Regions from separate parts of the Rhizobium sp. 2YAF20 genome, predicted to be linked through region 4. Evidence: predicted binding sites of a transcription regulator. Region 4 holds the regulator's gene; each other region holds the start of a gene.
The links. Region 4 encodes PhoB, which activates phosphate uptake and scavenging genes when phosphate is short. Its sites were predicted from a motif close to TGTCATNNANCTGTCAT; they were not measured.
Positions count from the first base shown of each region.

Region 1: the regulator PhoB is predicted to act here: its motif matches at 2,255-2,271, upstream of AB4Z52_RS00660 (YdcH family protein).
Region 2: the regulator PhoB is predicted to act here: its motif matches at 1,624-1,640, upstream of AB4Z52_RS13755 (esterase-like activity of phytase family protein).
Region 3: the regulator PhoB is predicted to act here: its motif matches at 2,308-2,324, upstream of AB4Z52_RS06805 (UDP-2,3-diacylglucosamine diphosphatase).

Region 1 covers NZ_JBFRFF010000001.1:139,289-142,771, forward strand. Annotated here, with positions in the region: gene ykgO (type B 50S ribosomal protein L36) at 17-142, opposite strand; gene AB4Z52_RS00645 (5-(carboxyamino)imidazole ribonucleotide synthase) at 272-1,366, opposite strand; gene purE (5-(carboxyamino)imidazole ribonucleotide mutase) at 1,363-1,857, opposite strand; gene AB4Z52_RS00655 (YdcH family protein) at 1,897-2,100, opposite strand; gene AB4Z52_RS00660 (YdcH family protein) at 2,331-2,504, shown strand; gene AB4Z52_RS00665 (ArsR/SmtB family transcription factor) at 2,690-2,950, opposite strand; gene AB4Z52_RS00670 (thiamine phosphate synthase) at 3,187-3,483, shown strand, end outside.
Region 2 covers NZ_JBFRFF010000009.1:22,452-25,934, reverse strand. Annotated here, with positions in the region: gene cysN (sulfate adenylyltransferase subunit CysN) at 1-733, shown strand, start outside; gene AB4Z52_RS13765 (hypothetical protein) at 997-1,350, shown strand; gene AB4Z52_RS13760 (hypothetical protein) at 1,427-1,564, shown strand; gene AB4Z52_RS13755 (esterase-like activity of phytase family protein) at 1,781-3,220, shown strand; gene AB4Z52_RS13750 (surface lipoprotein assembly modifier) at 3,277-3,444, opposite strand.
Region 3 covers NZ_JBFRFF010000003.1:161,100-164,582, forward strand. Annotated here, with positions in the region: gene dgcA (N-acetyl-D-Glu racemase DgcA) at 1-115, shown strand, start outside; gene AB4Z52_RS06800 (MFS transporter) at 67-1,287, opposite strand; gene AB4Z52_RS06805 (UDP-2,3-diacylglucosamine diphosphatase) at 1,436-2,242, opposite strand; gene AB4Z52_RS06810 (NADP-dependent malic enzyme) at 2,493-3,483, shown strand, end outside.
Region 4 covers NZ_JBFRFF010000005.1:180,246-183,728, forward strand. Annotated here, with positions in the region: gene phoR (phosphate regulon sensor histidine kinase PhoR) at 1-391, shown strand, start outside; gene phoU (phosphate signaling complex protein PhoU) at 653-1,366, shown strand; gene phoB (phosphate regulon transcriptional regulator PhoB) at 1,398-2,081, shown strand; gene AB4Z52_RS10085 (GcrA family cell cycle regulator) at 2,153-2,680, opposite strand; gene AB4Z52_RS10090 (aspartate aminotransferase family protein) at 3,102-3,483, shown strand, end outside.

The DNA of each region.
Region 1 (3,483 bases), on a different contig from region 4:
AGCCATCAGCGGCTGATCAGCCCTGACGAGCCTTGTAGCGCGGGTTCAGCTTGTTGATGATGTAGACGCGGCCCTTGCGGCGCACCAGACGGTTGTCACGGTGGCGAGCCTTGAGCGACTTCAGCGAATTCTTGATCTTCATTTTTTTGATCCGCGGTGTTTAGGGGGAATGTCACATTCGCCCGTATCTTTTAACAATCAAAAGCGCGCTCAGGGCGCGCTCTTTTAGGGTGGGGAGCAAATACCGTGTCGCTCTGGCCATGTCAACCGGCTAGCCGGGCTTTTTCCCGGCATAACCCTCGCCCGAAGGCTGGAGAAGCTCCGTCACATGGCCCATCTTGCGGCCGGCCCTAGCCTCGGTCTTTCCATAGAGATGCACGAGCACATTGTCACGTTTGAGCCATTGGGGCACGGACAATATGTCATCGCCGATCAGATTCTGCATGACGCAATCCGAGTGACGGGCGGGATTTCCGAGCGGCAGGCCGGCAACGGCGCGGATGTGCTGCTCGAACTGGGAGATGATGCAGGCGGCTTCGGTCCAGTGGCCAGAATTGTGCACGCGGGGCGCCATTTCATTGACAATCAGGCTGCCATCGGAAAGGGCGAAGAACTCTATTCCGATGACGCCGACATAGTCGAGCGCCGTGAGGAGCTTCTTGGCAGCGCGGCTGGCTGCCAGATCTGCCACCGGCGAGAGCCTCGCCGGCAATGTTGAGGTGTGGAGGATGCCGGCGCGGTGGACGTTCTCGGCGGCGTCGTAGCAGGCAACAGTGCCGTCCAGACCACGGGCGGCAATGATCGAAATCTCGCGCTCGAAGGGGATGAAGCTTTCAAGAATCAGGGGAACGCTGCCAAGTGCGGCATATCCGCCGACGGCGCTGTCGCCATTCGAGCGAAAAACGCGCTGGCCCTTGCCGTCATAGCCGAGCCGCCGTGTTTTCAAGACGCCCTGGCCGCCGAAGTCGACAAGCGCCGCTTCGAGATCGACCTGACTGTCGATGGCGTGAAAGCGGGCAGTCGGAATACCGCAGTCGTTGAGGAAGCGCTTTTCCGTCAGCCGATCCTGCGCCATTTCCAGCGCGCGGGGGGGCGGATAGACGGCGACGACCCTTGCAAGGTTTTCGGCGGCCTCGACCGGCACGTTCTCAAATTCATAGGTCACCACATCGCAGACGGCAGCCAATTCGGCAAGCCCCTCGGGATCGTCGTAGGCGGCGATGATCTGCCGATTGGCGACCTGCGCTGCCGGGCAGCCGGCTTGCGGCTCCAGGATGACGGTCTCGAAATTCAACCGTGCCGCGGCCATGGCGAGCATTCGGCCAAGCTGGCCGCCGCCGATGATGCCGATCGTTTTCGTGGTCATAGGTTGTCCATCGGGTATTCGGCAACGGCTGCGCTCTGGCTGGCGCGCCATTCGTCCAGTCGTTCGGCGATATCCTCGTCGCTAAGGGCGAGAACGGCTGCGGCGAGCAGGGCGGCATTGACCGCACCGGCCTTGCCGATCGCCAGCGTGCCGACGGGAATGCCCGCCGGCATCTGCACGATGGACAGAAGGCTGTCCTGTCCGGACAACGCGCGCGACTGCACGGGAACGCCGAAGACGGGCAGCGGCGTCATTGCTGCGGCCATGCCGGGTAGGTGAGCAGCGCCTCCGGCGCCGGCGATAATCACCTTGAAACCTTCGTCGCGAGCACTCTTTGCAAAGGCCACGAGCCTGTCGGGCGTGCGATGCGCCGAGATGATGCGCGCGTCATAGCTGATCTCGAGGGCTTCCAGCGTATCGGCGGCGTTTTTCATCGTCTCCCAGTCGGACTGGCTGCCCATGATGATGGCTACAGGCGGTCTTTCTGTCATGGCGGCGTCATTCCTCTCACGCAATAATGTCAGGTCCCCTCAGGCGATGATATCAGGAATGATCTGATCTTCCAGTTTGCTGAGCCTGTCCTTGATCACCAGCTTCTTCTTCTTCATGCGCTGAACGCGCAGCTGGTCACAGCCTGTCTGGATCATGGCATTGATGGCGACGTCGAAGTCCTCATGCTCCTGGCGCAGCCGCGCCACAATGAGCCTGACTTCCGCCTGTTCCTGATCCGGCATGTCATTATCCCCAATATCGCCCACGGTATCGTGTCCGCCCGGCCGATGAATTCCGCAAGCTCCTATCACCAAATAGTGGTAACGGGAAGTTATCCCTGATCACGAATTTGCCTCTTACAAGTCATGTTTTCGCCTTCGACAACGGCGGGATATTATGACACACTGATGACGTTAGTGCCTAGAACTCCAGCGATGGATGGCTGGGGAAGGTAAGAGGAAGGAAGGATCAAATGACTGTTCAAGCTCATCTTGAATCGCTCCAAAAAAAGCACATCGCCCTAGAGGAGAAATTGCATTTCGCGATGGCGTCGCCTTCTATCGATGACCGTGAGATCGCGGATATCAAACGCATGAAGCTCAGGATCAAAGACCAGATCCAGCGACTGACGATATCAGTGCATTGATTTGAGATGTTGAAACGGTCACCGCGCACATATTCGCGGCAAAATTATCAAAAGCGGCCAGAGAGCCAAAATTTACCGGGAATGCGGTGATCCAACAGAATTTGAGTTTGTAGCGCCAACTTCAAGTGTGACCAGTGGGGGTTGGCGCAAACTCACCCAAGCGGAAATAGAGCCACTCGGTCTCTTCAGGCCCAAAACTGATCCAGCCACAAATTGAGTTTGTCAAAGCCGCGACTGTTGACGGTGTAGATTCTCTTCGTGCCTTCTGAGGTCACCGAAACAAGGTTGCTGTCGAGAAGCGCTTTCAGGTGCTGGGACACCGCCGGCCGGCTGATCGGCAGGCCCTGGGCCAATTCATTCACGGTCTTCGGTGCGCGCCGCAGTTCCTCCAGCAGATATCGCCGGTTCCGGTCAGCTATGGCGGCGAATGGGTCCGTGTTCGACATGGGCGAAAGTTACGTCAAACACATATTTGCGGCAAGTCATTTGTGCGGCGCAGCGAGCCTGGCGCTCACCAGCGAAAACCCCGGCAAAAGTCATCAATGGAAGCCCACCACGCGGCTTTGACCCCGTTTTCCTTAGTGTCCGCTCTTGTCAGCCGGTGGCAACGGAATTACTCACGAGGGCAACATAGCGGATGTCGCCATTTGCGGCTGGACATCGCTGAAACCGGAAGCTTGCCATGACCATCGCCGAGAACCGTTGCCGCCTTGTCCTGATCGTGCCTGACATTGCCGATGCCGGCAGCCAGGCGGCAGTCGTTGCGGACGCGCTTAAGGGCGGCGACGTCGCCTCCGTTATCATTCCGCAATACGGTCTCGACGACGCAACCTTCCAGAAGCATGCGGAAAAAATCGTGCCGATCGTGCAGGAGGCCGGCGCTGCCGCGCTGATCTCTGGCGACAGTCGCGTGGCCGGTCGCGTCAAGGCGGACGGTTTGCATATCGCCGGCAAGCTTCTCGACCTTGCCGAGGCCATG
Region 2 (3,483 bases), on a different contig from region 4:
CTCGCGGCCGGGCGAAAGCTTCCGCGGTTATCAGGGCACGGTTGCTGGCGGCTCCGTGAAGCCGGGTGACAGCGTCATGATCCTGCCGTCGGGCATGGTCGCCAATGTCTCGAAGATCGTGACCTTCGACCTCGTGCGCAACGCGGCTGTCGCCGGCGATGCCATCACCCTCGTTCTCGACCGCCAGGTCGATGTTTCGCGCGGCGACATGATCGTCGCCATCGATAGCCAGCCGCAGGTCGGCCTCTCCTTCGATGCGCATCTGGTAGCACTTCAGCCGGAAGGCATCATCGCCGGCAAGCGCTACTGGCTAAAAAGCGGCAGCCGTCGCCAGCGCGTGCAGGTCAACCCCGTGAGCCAGCTCGAACTTTCGACCGGCAACTGGAACCCGGCTGGCGCGCTGCCGATGAATGCGATCGGCAAGGTGCATCTCGTCTTCGACGAAGCGGCGATCTTCGATTCCTATGACCAGAACCGCTCTTCCGGCTCGTTCATCCTGATCGATCCAGACAGCAACAACACGGTTGCCGGCGGCATGGTGACCGGCAAGCGCTCCGATATCGGCGGCATCCACAAGGAAGACGGCCGTGTCATTCTCTCGCTGCCGGCCGACCTTGCCGACAAGATCATGGCCAGCGAACTCTTCGCTGCCCGCCGCGACGAAGCCGAAGTCCGCAGAATGACCGCCGCACAGGCAGCCGAACTCTGGGCCAATGCGGCGAGCGATATCTGAGTAAGCAGGCGGGCCATGGCGGCCGGCGGATCGGAACGACGATTATCGATGACATGGAAAATCGGGCATGGAGCCCGATTTTCCTGTTTCAAGCGCGCAAGCGACGACTTGCTCAGGGCATCTCCCGCACGTCCATTCGCCTTATATTTCTGACTAAAACAAAATGTGTGCTATCTATTGGCTGCTTCCAGTTCAGCGGCGGGTTGTAAAGCTGGCGTTTGCATTCGCGGCTGCTATATGTTCAAGCCATGATAACGGCTCGTGTGTTCAAGATTTTGGTGTGGGTTTATCTCGTGGTGCTTCTCGTGGCCACGATCGTCCCTACCAACTGGCACGCCGATATCAGTAACCCCTACGATATCGACAGGCTGATTGCGCTTGGAATCGCGGGGTTGCTCGCACGCCTTGCCTATCCGCAGACGCCATCTTTCGTGTGCATCCTGATGATCGGGATGGTTTGCGGCCTCGGGTTCGCCCGCTATGTCGCCATTGGTAGTTTCGGCTCGCCGATGCATTGCATCGTGGCGATGGCCGGCGCGCTCTGGGGCGTTGCCCTTGCTGCAGCCTTCGATCGGGTTCGTCTCTCGCCTCTAGGAAAGCGCGCTCAGCTGAACTGACCCGCGAATCCTCCCAAGGGGAGGGCAACTGTCGACGCGCTGCCACCCATTTCTCCGGGAGTAAGGGAGAACGACAATGCAGATTCGTCCATGGCTTCTCGGTCTCGCGGTGTTTATCGCTGGCGTAGCCTTTTTTGCGACGCTGACAGTGCCGCTCACCGGGCAGGCGCCGCTTCGCGGCATGCAACCGCCGCAAACCACCGCTCGGCACTGATTGATCCTTCACGCGCAGGCTTACCGCCAGCAAGGAGTCGGTTCGCGCAATCCGGCGACTGTCATCCCTCTATCATATTGGCAACATAGATCATTTGGGGCCGGCGCTCGGGGGAGCTCGCCGCCCCCCAGCCATTGCCATTTCATGAAGAGGATATTGCACGTGAGAAATTCGCATTCGACCACTTTGCCGCTGCTATCTGCAGCCTTTGTCCTGATGGTAGCAACGGCGCCGATTGCAGCGTTGGCCGAGAATTCCGTTACCATCGGCGGCGCGACGCTCGTCAACAAGGGCCGGGTCGGCGTCGGCCGCATTCCGTCGGCCCAGCGCGACAAGTTCGGCGAGACCTTCGGCTCCGGCTCCGGCATGGCGATCGACCCGGCGAGCTGGACGCGCGACGGCGATAGCTACAAGGGCTCGCTCTGGCTGCTGCCGGACCGGGGATATAACGTCGAAGGCACCACGGACTACCGGCCGCGCCTCAATACGATCTCCATCCAGCTGACCCCGACGGCGCCGGGCGCAACCCCGGCTGCCGGAAAAGAACAATCCGGCGTGGATGCCAAGCTTGCCGACACCATACTGCTTACCGACGACAAGGGCACCGACACCACCGGGCTCGACCCTGCGGATGGTATCCGCGCGCCGGAAGGCAGCATGCCGCTTTTGCCGCAGGCACCGAACGGCAAGATCTCGCTCGACAACGAGGCCATCGTTCGCCTGCCCGACGGCTCGATGTTTATCAGCGACGAATATGGCCCTTACATCTATCGCTTCTCGGCCGATGGCCGGATGATGTCGGCGACACCGCCGCCGGCGGCGCTCATCCCGATGCGCCATGGAGCGGCGAATTTCGCCTCCAACAATCCCGGTCCCGGCGAAAGCGCGCCTGACCCTAAGGATCCCACAAGCGGCCGCCAGAACAACCAAGGCCTCGAAGGCATGGCTATGACGCCGGACGGCAAGTTCCTGATCGCGGTGCTGCAATCGGCAACACGCCAGGACGGCGGCGACAGCGGCAAGACCCGCGAGAACACCCGCGCGCTCGTCTACGACGCGTCCGATCTCGCGCATCTGAAGCTCGTGCACGAATATGTCGTGCCGCTGCCGGTCTTTACCGGCGACGAGGGCAAGCGGTCGGTTGCAGCCCAGAGCGAAATCGTCGCGCTGTCGCCGCAGACCTTCCTGATGCTTTCGCGCGACAGCGGCCACGGCTACGGCCTGAAAAGCGACGCCTCGCTCTACCGCACCATCAACGTCGTCGATGTCTCGGGCGCCACCGACATTGCCGGCACGCCGTTCGACGGCGAGAAGCCGGTTGCACCCAAGGGAGTGCTCGATGTCTCCGTCAAGCCGGCGGCACTGACGCCGTTCATCGATATCAACGACAACGCCGACCTTGCCCGCTTCGGCCTTCACAACGGCACGCCGAACGACAAGAACAATCTCTCTGAGAAATGGGAAGCCATGTCGCTTGCCAGCGTTCTCGACCCGAAGCGCCCTGACGACTACTTCCTGTTCGTCGCCAACGACAACGACTTCCTGACACAGGACGGCTTCCAGGTCGGCGCCAGCTACAAGGCCGACGGCGGCGCCGACGTCGATACGATGTTCCAGGTGTTCGAACTGACGCTGCCGGGTCTGGCGAAGAAGTAACTCGCGAACGACATCAGCGGACGCGGCATGGTCGCGTCCACGTCATCGAACTTCCATCAATACTTCTTGGTGAAGTACAAATTCACGGAGTGGGAATCAAAGTCGTGGAGGCTGATGTTGGAATTATTGCTGGTGAAGCAATATTCCAGCTGCGGCGCGATCCCCATATAGCTCAGGTTGCGGAAGACGCGGCTAACGGCAACTGCAATCATATTATTGCGCACAGAAACGGTGCGCAATCGGCGCGGCTTATGACTTTGAAC
Region 3 (3,483 bases), on a different contig from region 4:
GGACGCTGAATTCGTCGATCTCGACGGGCCGCTGCTCTTGGCCCGTGACCGAGATCCGGCGCTGCGCTACGAGGCTTCCCTGGTGTTTCCGCCGACGGCAGCGCTCTGGGGCTGAAGATAGTAGGCAACGATCACCATTGCGAGGCCGATGGCCGCGACACCGGCCATGACGTAGTAGCTGCCAAGGCCGAGCCAGGCATAGAGGTAGCCCGAGGCAACGGTCATCAGCCCCAGGCACATGCCATTATAGAAATAATAGGCCCCCTGTGCCGAGGCCTCCTGCGTCTCCTGCACGGTTGCCACGATGCGCCGCTGGATACCGGTGTGGACGAAGGCGTAGGTGAAGGAATGAAAGCATTGGAGCGCGAAATAGCCGATGAAGCCGATGTCCATCGGAAACAGTATCCAGCGGCAAACGCACATGGTTGCGCCGAAGCGGATCAGCGTCCAGGCACTGAAGCGACGGCTGAGCCGCTTCGACAGGAAGAAGACCATGACCTCGGAAAACACCCCGGCGCTCCAAAGGATGCCGACCTGGGCGCCGGAAAACCCGAGCTGATGCCAGTAAATCGACGAAAACGTATAGAGCATCGCATGGCTCGACTGCTGGATCGATACGCCGATCATGGTCAGGAGCAGCTGCGGATTGCGCAACGAATTGCCGACAGGCGCTTGGATGTTGAGCGGAATGTTGCGCCGGCGAGTGGGTCCGATCCGAGGACAGTAAACCGCCATCGCTGTCGTCAGCACGAAGCCCGCAACCATGACCGGCAGCACCATGCCGCCGCCCCATAGTCCGATCATCTGGCCGCCGATCAGCGTCGAGAAGATGAAGGCAATGGAACCCCAGACCCGCATCGAGCCATAGTCGAGCCCCCAGCGCCGCACGCCTGAAATGGTGATCGACTCGACGATCGGTATGTAAGGTGCAAATGTCGCGCCCTGCAGCGCATAGACGAAAAGCACCGGCCAGAAATCGCTCGTCCAATAAAGCACAATTGCCGTCAGCAACGACAAGGCGCCGGACCAGACGAGCACATTCGCCCGCTCATCCATCCTGTCGGCTATCATTGCGACGACAGGCGCGACAAGAACCCTAACGACAAGTGGAACCGCAAGGATGATACCGATCTCACGATCGCTGAAATGCAGCGTTGCCAGCCAGATCGGAAAGAAGGGCAGCGCCACCCCGTTGACGATCAGCGGTGCGCAATAGGACAAGGCGCTGCGCAGCCGAAAATGCGGCGGCATACCTGCGCCAGCCAGAGATATTGTCGCGGGAATCATGTCGGACCTGAAGGGAGACTTCAGCGTCTCCTATCATGTCATCCTGAGTACGACTATGGCGAGAAATTGTCTTTTCCGCAAACGCTTCTGAAAAAATCGGCGGCGTATTGCCTATGCAACGCCGGCCGACTGGGCCGCTCCTGCGATCTTACGCTGCCTTTGCGCCAATCGGTTCGCGCAGGTCTTCCAGCAGCGCCATGGGCGGCTCAACGTCCAGTATTTCGCGCCAGGTTATCAGCTCGAAAGAGCCGTCGTCGTGCTCGGCAATCGCGGTGCAACTCTCGACCCAATCGCCGGTGTTGATATAGCGAATGCCATCGAGATCCTCGATGACGGCATGATGGATATGGCCGCAAATGACGCCATCAGCATTGTTGCGCCTGGCCTCCTCGGCGACCACGCGCTGGAACTCGCCGATGAAGTTCACAGCATGCTTCACCTGCAGCTTGGCCCAGGCCGAGAAAGACCAGTAAGGCATACCGAGCTTTCGGCGGATAGCTGCCAGACCGATATTGATGAGGATGGCCATGTCGTAGGCCCAGTCACCGAGATAGGCGACGATGCGAGCGTTGCGCACGACAACATCGAACTCGTCACCATGCAGTACCAGATATTTCTTGCCGTCCGCCGTCTCATGCATTGCCCGCTGCGCAACCTCGATGCCGCCGAAATGTGTGCCGGGAAAATCGCGCAGGAATTCGTCATGATTGCCGGGGATATAGACGACGCGGGTCCCCTTGCGCGCCTTGCGCAGCACTTTCTGAACCACGTCATTGCAATCCTGCGGCCAATACCAGCTGCGCTTCAACCGCCAGCCGTCAATGATATCGCCGACGAGGTAGATTGTATCGGCCTCGTGGTGTCGCAGGAAATCCAGCAGAAAATCAGCCTTGGCGGCCTTGGAGCCGAGATGCACATCGGAAATGAACAGCGTACGGAAGCGTCGAGTGTCCATTGTTTCCATCACGAACCTGGTGTCCGCTCCCTATCCATCGTTAGCCCATCCAAAATCAGACTCGTGTTTCAGGATGATGACAAATGGCTTTCGAAGGTCATCTGCACTCGTAACGCGGCCGCAAATGCGTGGATATCAAGGCTCTCAGAAAAGCTGTCGGCAGCCACAATTCCATACTGTGCGCTGTGAAGGATTGATGTATGCAAGGGGCATTCAAATCGACATTGACACGACAAGACGGAGACGCGCGATGGATACGCCCGAAGGACCAAAGGCGCAGAAGAACATGACGAGCGGGGATCTCGACGAACAGGCGCTTTTCTTTCATCGCTATCCGCGTCCTGGCAAGCTTGAGATCCAGGCGACCAAGCCCCTCGGCAACCAGCGCGACCTTGCGCTCGCCTATTCGCCAGGCGTGGCCGCCCCCTGCCTCGCCATTCGCGACGACCCGGCGATGGCGGCCGAATATACGGCGCGCGCCAATCTCGTCGCCGTCATTTCGAACGGAACGGCGGTCCTCGGCCTCGGCAATATCGGCCCGCTCGCCTCCAAGCCCGTGATGGAGGGCAAGGCTGTCCTCTTCAAAAAGTTCGCCGGCATCGACGTCTTCGATATCGAAGTGGATGCGCCGACCGTCGATGAAATGGTCAGCACGATCTCGGCGCTCGAGCCGACCTTCGGCGGCATCAATCTCGAAGACATCAAGGCGCCGGAATGTTTCGAGGTCGAACGCCGCCTGCGCGCGAAAATGAAGATCCCCGTCTTCCACGACGACCAGCACGGCACCGCCATCATCGTTGCTGCCGCCATCCTCAATGGGCTGGAACTTGCCGGCAAGCTGATCGAGAATGTCAAGATCGTAGCCTCCGGAGCCGGAGCTGCTGCACTTGCCTGCCTCAATCTCCTGGTCATTCTCGGCGCAAAACGCGAAAATATCTGGGTCCACGATATCGAGGGCCTGGTCTACGAGGGCCGCGCCGAATTGATGGACGAGTGGAAATCCATCTATGCGCAAAAGAGCAACAATCGGGTGCTGGCCGATTCCATCGGCGGCGCGGATGTCTTCCTCGGCCTCTCCGCTGCCGGTGTATTGAAGCCGGAATTGCTCGTCCAGATGGCGGAAAAGCCGTTGATCATGGCGCTGGCCAACCCGACGCCAGAGATCATGCCGGACCTTGCCCGCGCTGCTCGCCCCGACGCGATGATCTGCACCGGCCGGTCGGATTTTCCGAACCAGGTCA
Region 4 (3,483 bases):
CGGCGATCTCGATGTCACCATCAATCTGCACTTGCCACAAGGCAAGGTTGAGGTACTGGGCGACCGGGACGAGCTGGTTCAGGTGTTCGAGAACCTGATCGAAAATGCGTGCAAATACGGCCAGGAGGGCAAGGTCGTCGATGTCTCGTTGCACAACGGTACGGCACAGGCGGTCGAAGTCACGGTCTCTGATCATGGTCCCGGAATTCCGTCCGAACATGTGCCGCGCCTGACCGAACGCTTCTATCGCGTCAGCGTTGAGGATAGCCGATCCAAGAAGGGTACCGGGCTCGGTCTTGCGATCGTAAAGCACATTCTGACGCGCCATCGGGCTCGGTTGATCGTCAAATCCGAGGTCGGCAAGGGCACGGACTTCACAGTTCGGTTTTAATCCGGTTTCAGCTCCGCAGTTTTCCCATTATTTTCAAAAGGTTGAACTGTCATAATTGTTTCACTCCCCTGACATAAAAGGGCGATGCTTGGACCGCTAAGAGAAGACGCTGAATGAAGCGATGCCTGTCGTCGCCGTCGCGTTACAGAACGCCCGATTGGAAGATTTTCATGGATGTCTTCGCCGCACACACCGGATTGCATAACGGCCCTCGTGGGCTGACACTGTCTCCGACATCTCATTTCAACTGAGGACCGAAACATGGCTTCGACCCATATTTTTTCCGCCTATGACGACGACCTGAAGTTTCTTTCGCGTCGCATCTCCGAAATGGGCGGCCTTGCCGAGCAGATGGTCAGCGATTCCGTCCGCGCCCTTGTCAATGGCGATGTCGCACTGGCTCAGAAAGTCATCTCCGACGATACCATTCTCGATCATGCCGAACGCGAAGTTGGCGACAAGGCGATCACGACGATCGCACGCCGCCAGCCGATGGCAGCGGACCTTAGAGAAATCATGGGCTCCATCCGCATCGCTTCCGACCTCGAGCGTGTCGGCGATCTTGGCAAGAACACTGCCAAGCGCGTCATCGCAGTCCAGGGCACCGGCGTTCCCCGCCGCCTCGGCCGCGGCATCGAGCATCTCTCCGAACTGGCGCTCGTCCAGCTCAAGGAAGTGCTCGACGTCTATACCACGCGCTCGGCCGATCGGGCTGTCGCCATCCGCGAGCGCGACGAGGAAATCGACGCGATGTACACCTCGCTGTTCCGCGAGATGTTGACCTACATGATGGAAGACCCACGCAATATCACCACCTGCACCCATCTCCTTTTCTGCGCCAAGAATATCGAGCGCATCGGCGACCACGCCACCAACATCGCCGAGACGATCTACTACATGGCGACCGGCGCACAGCCGGAAGGCGAACGCCCCAAGGACGATACCGCCAACACCGTTGGCGCGGTAACGGAATAGCGCTTGCGCCTTTGAAGGAGACCAGAACAGCATGGTTCCAAGAGTTGCCGTTGTAGAAGATGAGGAAGCGCTCAGCGTGCTGCTGCGCTACAATCTCGAGGCCGAAGGCTTCGAGGTCGATACGATCCTGCGGGGAGATGAGGCCGAGCTTCGTCTTCAGGAGCGCACCCCCGATCTTCTGATCCTCGACTGGATGCTGCCCGGCGTGTCCGGCATCGAGCTCTGCCGCCGGCTGCGCATGCGGCCGGACACGGAGCGCCTGCCGATCATCATGCTGACCGCTCGTGGCGAGGAGAGCGAACGCGTGCGTGGCCTGTCTACGGGCGCCGACGACTATGTCGTAAAGCCTTTCTCGACTCCGGAACTGATGGCGCGTGTCAAGGCGATGCTGCGCCGCGCCCGTCCAGAGGTCCTGTCTTCCTTGCTGAAATGCGGAGACATCGAGCTCGATCGGGAAACGCATCGCGTGCACCGCAAGAGCCGCGAGGTTCGCCTCGGGCCGACGGAGTTCCGCCTGCTGGAATTCCTGATGTCCTCGCCGGGCCGCGTCTTCTCGCGCTCGCAGCTGCTCGACGGCGTCTGGGGACATGACATCTATGTCGACGAACGCACCGTCGATGTACATGTCGGCCGCCTGCGCAAGGCGCTCAACTTCTCCAACATGCAGGACGTCATCCGCACCGTTCGTGGTGCGGGCTATTCGATGGAAGCCTGATGTTCAGGTGACGAAAGTTGAAACGGAAAACGGGCCTCGCGGCCCGTTTTTCATTGATGCGCGCAAAGCTGTTAGCGAGCCGCCCTGCGTCGCTCGTGAACGGGCTGGTAAGCCATCTTCTGATGATAGCTGCAATAGGGCGAAGCATCGGGCGATTCATGGCCGCAGAAGTGAAAATCGTCCTTCAGCGGGTCGCCGACCGGCCATTTGCAGGTACGCTCCGTCAATTCCGTCAGACCGAGACGCATCGAGATCGGAACGACAACATTGGAAGCCGGGCGATATGAGACTTCCGGAGCTGCGTCGACGTCGACTTCTTCCTTGAGCATCGCCGAGCCCTGCTGGCGCGCGACCGTGCGGGTCGTAACCCCGCGGGAACCGAAGTTCGAGGACCGGGGGGGCGTGACATTTCGCTTCGGCGCTCGAGCAGAGGTTGCAGAGCCGCCCGACTTGGCTCGGCCTGGCAAGTTAAGGCGATGCACCTTGCCAATAACCGCGTTCCGGCTGACGCCACCGAGCTGCGCTGCAATCTGGCTGGCGCTAAGCCCTTCGGCCCAAAGCTTTGTGAGCCGTTCTACACGCTCGTCTGTCCAATTCATGCCCTGCCTCCGCCTAGCGCTTCCTGATGGCAGAATCCTTCGCCATTGCCCCGATGCAGTCGGGACCTAAAACGCTTTTAAATTGTGGTGACTAGTTCCGCCGCATGCAGTCTAGTAATTGATCTTTAACCTAGTGTGAGCCTGACTCCGTGACAAGAGTCGCAGGAATCTCAGGGAATCGATTTCGGGGTTTTCCCCAACTTGCTTCCTTGTGTGGTATTTCTGCAATACAAGATATTGGGCAATGGCGGCCGTGTCAGGACAATGTGTAGCGCCCCTTCAGCCGTGGGTTTTGTTGACATTGCAGTGCGAAACGTCAATAGTGCCGAGGCCGCCGAAAGGCGGCATTTTTGATTTTTTCGGGGCCGTTTTGCATAGCGAAAACGGCAGCAAAGCAAGGTTTGATCGAAGGATTTGCGCCATGGCCGAGACAGCGCCGCTCTATGACACCTATATGCGGGCTCCCTTGCGTTTCGAGCGAGGCGAGGGCGTATGGCTGATCACGGAAAGCGGCGAGCGATATCTCGACTTCGGCGCCGGCGTTGCCGTCAGCTCGCTCGGCCACGGACATCCCCATCTGGTCGGCGCTTTGAAAGAACAGGCCGACAAAGTTTGGCACCTTTCCAACCTTTACGAGGTGCCGGGCCAGGAAACGCTTGGCAAGCGTCTGACGGAAGCTACGTTCGCCGACAAGGTGTTCTTCACAAACTCCGGCGCCGAGGCCCTGGAATGCGCGATCAAGACGGCGCGGCGTTACCAGTTCGTCAAGGGCCATCCGGAACGCTTCCACGTCATCACCTTCG